DNA from 2 places in the Pseudomonas sp. P39-UII1 genome. Region 2 is predicted to be linked to the other one. Evidence: predicted binding sites of a transcription regulator. Region 2 holds the regulator's gene; the other holds the start of a gene.
What was found. The regulator sigma-54, encoded in region 2, starts transcription at its own class of promoters, with help from an activator protein. The targets are predictions, from matches to a motif close to ANTGGCATNNANNTTGCTNT.

Region 1 (4,161 bases), on a different contig from region 2:
TCGGGAACGACTTGCTGTAGGTCGTCTCGTCAGTAGGGTCGAACGGCAGGTTCGGGACCATGGCGCCGGTACCATCGTCGACTTCCAGCGGGATGTCCTTGGACGAGGAATTCAGGTTGATGCCCTGATCGATCAGGCTGGTGGCCTTGGGCTGCAGCGCCGACGTATCGATCTGCAGATCGGTCAGTACACCCTTCTGGATCTTGCCGGACGAATCGGCCGCGTAGCCTTGCAGGCGCAGGCCGTCCGAGGTGGTCACGAAGTTATTCTTGTCGGCCTGGAAGGCACCAGCGCGGGTGTAAACCTTAGAGCCGTTGTCGGACAGCACGAAGAAGCCCTGCCCCTGGATGCCCATGTCCAGCACGTTGCCAGTGGTGTTCACATCACCCTGGGTGAACTGCTGCGAAACAGCTGCCAGGCGCACGCCGTTACCGACCTGGTTCTTGCCCACGCCCAGGCGGTTGGCGCCTGCGTAAACGTCGGCGAACTCGGCGCGCGAGGACTTGAAGCCGGTGGTGTTGACGTTGGCGATGTTGTTGCCGGTGACGTCGAGTTGCTTGTTGGCTGCGTACAGACCGCTAAGGCCGATATTGAAAGACATGAATTCGCTCCTGCTCCGCGCTGGCGGGCCTTAGATACCGATAGTTTGTACGTCGGAGAGGGAAACCTTACCGACACCCGCGAGGTTGAGCACCATTTCGCCGGTTGCATTGAAGCTGACACTGGTCACCTTGGCCGGCAGCAGGGTGTTCATCTGCACTGCCTGCCCGTCCACGGTGGTGCTGGCGGTGAAGGTGTAGGTGCCCGGGTCGACCTTCTCGCCACTGTTGTTGGTGCCATCCCAGATGAAGTCGGCATAACCGGCTTTCTGCTCGCCCAACTCGATGGTCTTGACGGTGTTGCCGTCCTTGTCCTTGATGGTGATCTTCGCTTCGCTGATCGCCTGCGGTACGACGAACTGCGCATTGAAGCTCTCGGCCGTATCGACCACGGCCTTGTCGTTCTGCACGACCACCGAACGGCCGACCAGCGACGAAGCCTGCAGGGCCTGGGACGAAGCCATGGCGTTGGTGATGCTGCTGACCGAATCGTTCAGCGTGGTGATGCCTTCCAGGCTGCTGAACTGCGCCAGCTGGGCCACGAACTCGCCATTGTCCTGCGGGTCCAGCGGGTTCTGGTGCTGCATCTGGGTAACCAGCAACTGCAGGAACGCATCCTTGCCGAGCGTGTCGGTGCCCGTCTTGGAGGCGGTATCCGTGGTTTTCTTGGTGGTGCCACCGACGCCCGATGCCGTGAGGACATCATTGAGGTTTACACCGCTGGTGCTATCGACTGCCATGGTCTGGATTCCTTATCACTGACCCAGGGTCAGGACTTTCTGCATCATGTTCTTGGCGGTGTTCATCAGCTCGGCGTTGGTCTGGAACGCCCGGCTGGCGGAGATCATGTCGGCCATCTCCTCAACCACGTTGACGTTCGGGTAATAGACGTAGCCGTCCTTGTTCGCCGCCGGGTGGTTGGGCTCGTAACGCGCCTCCAGGTTGCTCTGGTCTTCGATGATGCCCTTGACCTGCACACCCTGCCCCGCCTCGCCCTGGTCTTCGAACAGCGACTGGCTGGTACCGGCCTGGGCATTCTGGAAGGTGGTGGCGAATACCGGGTGACGTGCGCGGTAGGTCTGGTCGATGCTCGACGAAACGGTTTCGGCGTTGGCGATGTTGGAGGCAACGGTGTTGAGGCGGGTGTTCTGCGCACTCATGCCGCTACCGGCAATGTTGAAGACACTGGAAAGGGACATGGTCATTCTCCGCGCAGGGCCGAAACCAGCCCTTTGAATTTACTGTTGAGCAAGGTGAAGCTGGCCTGGAAACCGATGGCGTTTTCCGTGTAGTTCGATTGCTCGATCTGGGCGTCCACGGTGTTCTGGTCGATCGACGGTTGTGTCGGCGTGCGGTACTGCAGCGTGTCGTCGGCCATCGCCAGGCCTTCAGCCTCGATGTGACGGCTGTTGGTCCGGTCCATGGCGAAGCGGCCACCGGTTTGCTGCTTCTGGCTTTCGGCGGCGAGCACCGAAGAGAAGTCCATGTCACGCGCTTTGTAGTTGGGCGTGTCGGCGTTGGCGATGTTGTTGGCCAGCACTTCCGCGCGCTGGGCGCGGAAGCCCAGGGCCTTTTCGTGGATGCCAAGCGCCTTGTCGAAACTGATGCTCATGTCGGGGAAACCTTCGAAGGTTGACCGGAAGATCGTTGGCCAAGCTATAGCAAGGGCTGTGCCAATGTTCAAAAAGCCCGGAAACGCTGGGCTGGGCGGCGGATGATTGCGGGGGTGATGCCAGAAAAGCGGCAAAGTGCTTCCGCCTGGGGAAGGCAAAGCGGCAATTGCCGGGTGGCAAAAGCGGCAAAACAAAAAATTGACGTCAAGGGTTGGGGTTGGGGGGGGGGTAAAGCGCTCGGCTGGAGATTTGAGGGGGTGCGCCAATCGCTCGGCTGGGAATTTGAGGTGATGCGCAAATCGCGCGCCGCCCGCGCGGCGCATCGCGGGCAAGCCCGCTCCTACATTTGTTGCAACGTGCCGTTCCAGTCAGGCCATGGTTGTTCGCCTTGGCGCATGGCTGAACACAGGTGGGGCGGCGGCAGCGCCAGCCGAAAAATCGCGTCGTGCTAACAAGGCTGACAACTATGGCCTATCAGGCCATGGCACGTTGCAACAAATGTAGGAGCGGGCTTGCCCGCGATGCGCCGCGCGGGCGGCGCTCGATCTCAAGGCCACCGGAAGCCCGACGGCATGCACCTGCAAGCCTTCACTTGGCCTGGTAAATGATCCCCGGACTGCACTGCACCATCTGATAATGATCCGGCAACCCATTGAGCGCCTCGGAGGCGCCGAGGAACAGATACCCGCCCGGCTTCAGCGTGCTGTGAATCCGCAGCAGGATGTCCTTCTTCACCTGTGCCGAGAAGTAGATCAGCACGTTGCGGCAGAACACGATGTCGAACTTGCCCAAGGCTGCATAACTGTCGAGCAGGTTGAACGACCGGAACTCGACACGACTGCGGATGGCCGGCTTGACCGCCCAGCGCCCCGGGCCCTTGGTATCGAAATAACGCTGCAGGCGCTCCTGGGACAGGCCGCGGGCGATTGCCAGGCTGTCGTACTCGCCGGTCTTGCAGTTGTTCAGCATCGAACCGGACAGGTCGGTGGCGACGATCTGCGCGCCCATCTTCAACTGGCCGAGGTTGCTGCGCTCGAACTCGTCGATGGCCATCGAGATGGAGTACGGCTCCTGGCCCGACGAGCAGGCCGCCGACCACATGCGCAGGCGCTGGCCCGGGTTGTTCTTGATGAACTCGGGGATGACCTTGTTCTTCAGCACTTCGAACGGGTAGGTGTCGCGAAACCACAGGGTTTCGTTGGTGGTCATCGCATCCACCACCTGTTCGCGCAAGCCGCCACGCGGCTGGGTCTGGATGCGCTGCACCAGCTCGCCCAGGCTCTTGATGCCCTGTTGCTCCATCAGCTTGTTGAGACGGCTGGCGACCAGGTACTGCTTATTCTCGCCCAGCAGGATGCCACAGGCTTTCTCCAGGAATACCCGGAACTGTTCGAAATCCAAATTACCCGTAGACACTACTGCGGCCTCTTTTCAATCACTGGTGCCGGGAGTCGCCTCCCGGCTGCTTCAATGCGCTGCCTTGATCCGGTCGACCACTCGCTGGGCCAGGTCGTCCGGCTTGAACTTGGCGAGGAAATCATCGGCACCGACTTTCTTGACCATCGCCTGGTTGAATACCCCGGACAGCGAAGTATGCAGGCAGATGTGCAATTTTTGCATACGTGGATCGCTGCGGATCTCGGCAGTGAGCGTGTAGCCGTCCATTTCCGGCATTTCAATGTCCGAGATCATCATCAGGAATTCTTCTTCCGGCCGCTTGCCCTCATCCACCAGCTTGCGCAGGTAGTCCAGGGCCTGACGGCCGTCATTGAGTGCCACCACCTCGACCCCGACCGTCTGCAGGCAGCGGCTGACCTGCTTGCGCGCCACCGACGAATCGTCGACGGTCAGCACACGCAGCAGCACGGCCTTGTCCTGCGTATCGGCATCGACCACACCGGCAGATACCTGCTCCGACGACGGCGCCACCTCGGCCAGCACCTTTTCCA
Region 2 (4,161 bases):
GGGCGGATCCTGTGGGCTAGAGGTCGCGGTGGCGGACCTGGACGTTTTTCAGAGACTGTTGCAGCAACTGACCGAGGCGTTCGGTGATGTACACCGACCGGTGGTGGCCACCCGTGCAGCCAATGGCGATGGTGACGTAGGCGCGATTGCTGGCGGCGAAGCGGGGCAGCCACTTGAGCAGGTAGGTGGAAATGTCCGTGAACATTTCCTCGACATCCGGCTGTGCGGCCAGGTAGTCGATGACCGGCTGCTCCAGCCCGGAATGCTCGCGCAACTCGGGCTTCCAATACGGGTTGGGCAGGCAGCGTACATCGAACACCAGGTCGGCATCGACCGGCATGCCACGCTTGAAGCCGAACGACTCGACCAGAAATGCGGTGCCGGGCTCGGGCTGGTTGAGCAGGCGTAGCTTGATCGAGTCGCGCAGTTGATAGAGGTTCAGGCTGGTGGTGTCGATCTTCAGGTCAGCAAGGTCGGAGATCGGCCCCAGTAGTTCGCTTTCAACGCGTATCGCTTCAGCAAGCGAGCGGTCGGCGTTGGTCAGCGGGTGGCGGCGACGGGTTTCGGAGAAACGCTTGAGCAGCGTGTCTTCGTCGGCATCCAGGAATAGCACATCGCACTGGATATGACGGCCACGGGCTTCCGCGAGCAGTTCGGGGAAGCGCGACAAGTGGCTTGGCAGGTTGCGCGCGTCGATTGACACCGCCACTTTGGGCTGCAGCAGCTCGGTATTGATCAGTGCGTTTTCCGCCAACTGCGGCAGCAAGCCGGCGGGCAGGTTATCGATGCAATAAAAGCCGTTGTCTTCCAGTACATCGAGGGCGGTGCTCTTGCCGGAGCCGGACCGGCCGCTGACGATGATCAGGCGCATGTTCAGTGCTCGTTCTGTACGTCCAGGACAACCTGGTACAGGGCCTCGCTGCTGGCGGCGCCACGCAGGCGATCGCGAACCTCCTTGCGATCCAACATGCTGGCAATCTGGCGCAGCAATTCGAGATGGGCGTCAGTGGCCGCCTCTGGCACCAGCAGGACGAACAGCAGGTCGACCGGAGCACCATCGATGGCGTCGTAGTCGATCGGGGCGTCCAGGTGCAACAGGGCGCTGACAGGGGCAGTGCATCCCTGGATCCGGCAATGGGGAATGGCGATGCCATTGCCGAAACCGGTGGAGCCGAGCTTTTCACGAGCGATGAGCTTGTCGAAGACGTCTTGCATCGCCAGCTCGGGTACTTGCTTGGCAATCAGGGTGGCGACCATTTCAAGGGCGCGCTTCTTGCTGCCGCCCGGCACGTTCACGAGGGAACGGCCGGGGGTCAGGATGGTTTCAAGTCGGATCATGGATGAGGGGGATCAGCGGGCAGCTGCACCTTGCAGCAGGCTTTGCTGTTTTTCCTTGTGTTTTTTCAGTTGGCGGTCGAGCTTGTCGGCCAGGGCGTCGATCGCTGCATACATGTCTTGGTCTTCGGCGTTGGCAACCACTTCACCGCCAGGAATCTGCAAGGTCGCCTCGACCTTCTGCTGCAGCTTCTCGACCTTCATGATGACCTGCACGTTGGTGATCTTGTCGAAGTGACTCTCCACCCGGGCGAGCTTTTCAAGCACGTAATCGCGCAGCGGCTGGGTGACTTCTACATGCTGTCCACTGATATTGACTTGCATACAGCTTCTCCTTTGTTGCCCGTGCATAAAGAGGCAGGTCTTGCACCTGCCCCACAAACGCTGTGGCACATCTCAGGCGCTACATCAATCGCTTGCGCTCGCTCGACGGTGCTATGCCGAGGGACTCGCGGTACTTGGCGACGGTGCGACGGGCTACCTGGATGCCTTGTGCCTCCAGTAAACCAGCGATCTTGCTGTCACTCAATGGCTTTTTCTGATTTTCCGCCGCAACCAGTTTCTTGATGATCGCGCGGATCGCCGTAGACGAGCATTCTCCGCCTTCGGAGGTGCTGACGTGGCTCGAGAAAAAGTATTTCAGTTCGTAGATCCCGCGGGGCGTGTGCATGAACTTCTGCGTGGTCACCCGCGAAATGGTCGACTCGTGCATGCCCACCGCCTCGGCGATGTCGTGCAGCACCAGGGGCTTCATCGCCTCGTCACCGTGATCAAGAAAGCCGCGTTGATGCTCGACGATCTGCGTGGCCACCTTCATCAGCGTCTCGTTGCGGCTCTGCAGGCTCTTGATGAACCAGCGCGCCTCCTGCAACTGGTTGCGCATGAACGTGTTGTCGGCGCTGGTGTCGGCGCGGCGCACGAAGCCTGCGTACTGCGGGTTGACGCGCAGGCGCGGGATCGCCTCCTGGTTCAGTTCGACCAGCCAGCGGTCGCTGTCCTTGCGCACGATGACATCGGGCACCACGTATTCCGGTTCGCTGGACTCGATCTGCGAGCCAGGCCGCGGGTTGAGGCTCTGCACCAGCTCGATGACCTGGCGCAGTTCATCTTCCTTGAGCTTCATGCGCCGCATCAGCTGGCTGTAGTCGCGGCCACCCAGTAAGTCGATGAAGTCGGTGACCAGGCGCTTGGCCTCGGCCATCCAGGGTGTGCTGGCCGGCAGCTGGCGCAGTTGCAGCAGCAGGCATTCGCCGAGGTTGCGCGCCGCGATGCCGGCAGGTTCGAACTGCTGGATGCGATGCAGCACCGCTTCCACTTCGTCGAGTTCGATATCCAGCTCTGGATCGAAGCCGACGCAGATTTCCTCGAGGGTGTCTTCCAGGTAGCCCTGGCCGTTGATGCTGTCGATCAGGGTAACCGCGATCAGGCGGTCGGTATCGGACATCGGTGCCAGGTTCAGCTGCCATAGCAGGTGGCTTTGCAGGCTCTCGCCGGCCGACGTGCGGGTGGTGAAGTCCCATTCGTCGTCATCGTTGCTGGGCAGGCTGCTGGCGCTGGTCTGGTAGATGTCTTCCCAGGCCGTGTCGACCGGAAGCTCATTGGGGATTCGCTCGTTCCACTCACCGTCTTCCAGGTTTTCGGCACTCGCGGTGCTTTCCTGGAAGCTGTTGTCCTGGACTTCGGCGGCCGGTTTGTTCTCGGCGTTGTCCGCCATCGGGTCGCTGTTGTCGAAGTCGTCGCCGTCTTCCTGACGTTCGAGCATCGGATTGGACTCCAGCGCTTCCTGGATTTCCTGCTGAAGGTCCAGGGTAGAGAGCTGAAGTAGGCGGATGGCCTGTTGCAACTGCGGTGTCATCGTCAGTTGCTGGCCCATTTTTAGGACGAGCGATGGTTTCATGGCAGGGGCTTAATACCTTGTTCGCCGGCGCGCATGCGCCATCCACTACACGAGGGCGCCGAAGCACCAAATTCAAGCAAGTTTTATGCCTTAAATTGTAGCGTTTGCCTAGAGCACTGTAACAACTTAAACCCTGTCAAGCCGCAAAGCAGTGCTCCGGGCACGGCCTGGAGATCAGAGTCGGAACTCGTGCCCCAGGTAAACCTCCTTGACCAGCTCGTTGGCCAGGATGGTCTCTGCGTCGCCTTCTGCGATCAGTTGGCCATCGTTGACGATGTAGGCGGTTTCGCAGATATCCAGGGTTTCACGGACGTTGTGGTCAGTGATCAGTACCCCGATACCTTTGGCCTTGAGGTGGTGGATGATCTGCTTGATGTCGCCTACCGAAATCGGGTCGACACCGGCGAAAGGTTCGTCCAGCAGGATGAACTTTGGTGCGGTCGCCAGGGCGCGGGCAATCTCGACACGGCGGCGTTCGCCACCGGACAGGCTCATCCCGAGGTTGTCGCGGATGTGGCTGATGTGAAATTCCTGCAACAGGCTTTCCAGCTCTTTGCGGCGGCCGTCACGGTCGAGCTCCTTGCGGGTCTCGAGGATGGCCATGATGTTGTCGGCCACCGACAGCTTGCGGAAGATCGAGGCTTCCTGCGGCAGATAGCCGATGCCGGCGCGTGCGCGACCGTGCATGGGCTGGTGGCTGACATCCAGGTTGTCGATGAGAACGCGGCCCTGGTCGGCCTGGACCAGGCCGACGATCATGTAGAAGCAGGTGGTCTTGCCGGCGCCGTTGGGGCCGAGCAGGCCGACGATCTGGCCGCTGTCGATCGAAAGGCTGACGTCGCGCACGACTTGCCGCCCTTTGTAGCTCTTGGCCAGGTGCTGGGCTTTGAGGGTTGCCATTTACTCGGCCTTCTTCTTCGGCTGGATCA

Region 1: flgB (flagellar basal body rod protein FlgB) is a predicted target of sigma-54. The motif match lies at 2,258-2,277, and genes of this name have one in related genera.

What each region holds. Positions count from the first base shown of each region.
Region 1 is NZ_JBDFPP010000015.1:85,018-89,178, reverse strand. It holds gene flgE (flagellar hook protein FlgE) at 1-601, opposite strand, end outside; gene flgD (flagellar hook assembly protein FlgD) at 632-1,339, opposite strand; gene flgC (flagellar basal body rod protein FlgC) at 1,355-1,798, opposite strand; gene flgB (flagellar basal body rod protein FlgB) at 1,801-2,211, opposite strand; gene cheR (protein-glutamate O-methyltransferase CheR) at 2,801-3,628, opposite strand; gene ABEH27_RS19000 (chemotaxis protein CheV) at 3,680-4,161, opposite strand, start outside.
Region 2 is NZ_JBDFPP010000001.1:426,638-430,798, reverse strand. It holds gene rapZ (RNase adapter RapZ) at 17-871, opposite strand; gene ptsN (PTS IIA-like nitrogen regulatory protein PtsN) at 874-1,338, opposite strand; gene raiA (ribosome-associated translation inhibitor RaiA) at 1,351-1,659, opposite strand; gene ABEH27_RS02045 (RNA polymerase factor sigma-54) at 1,739-3,232, opposite strand; gene lptB (LPS export ABC transporter ATP-binding protein) at 3,407-4,132, opposite strand; gene lptA (lipopolysaccharide transport periplasmic protein LptA) at 4,133-4,161, opposite strand, start outside.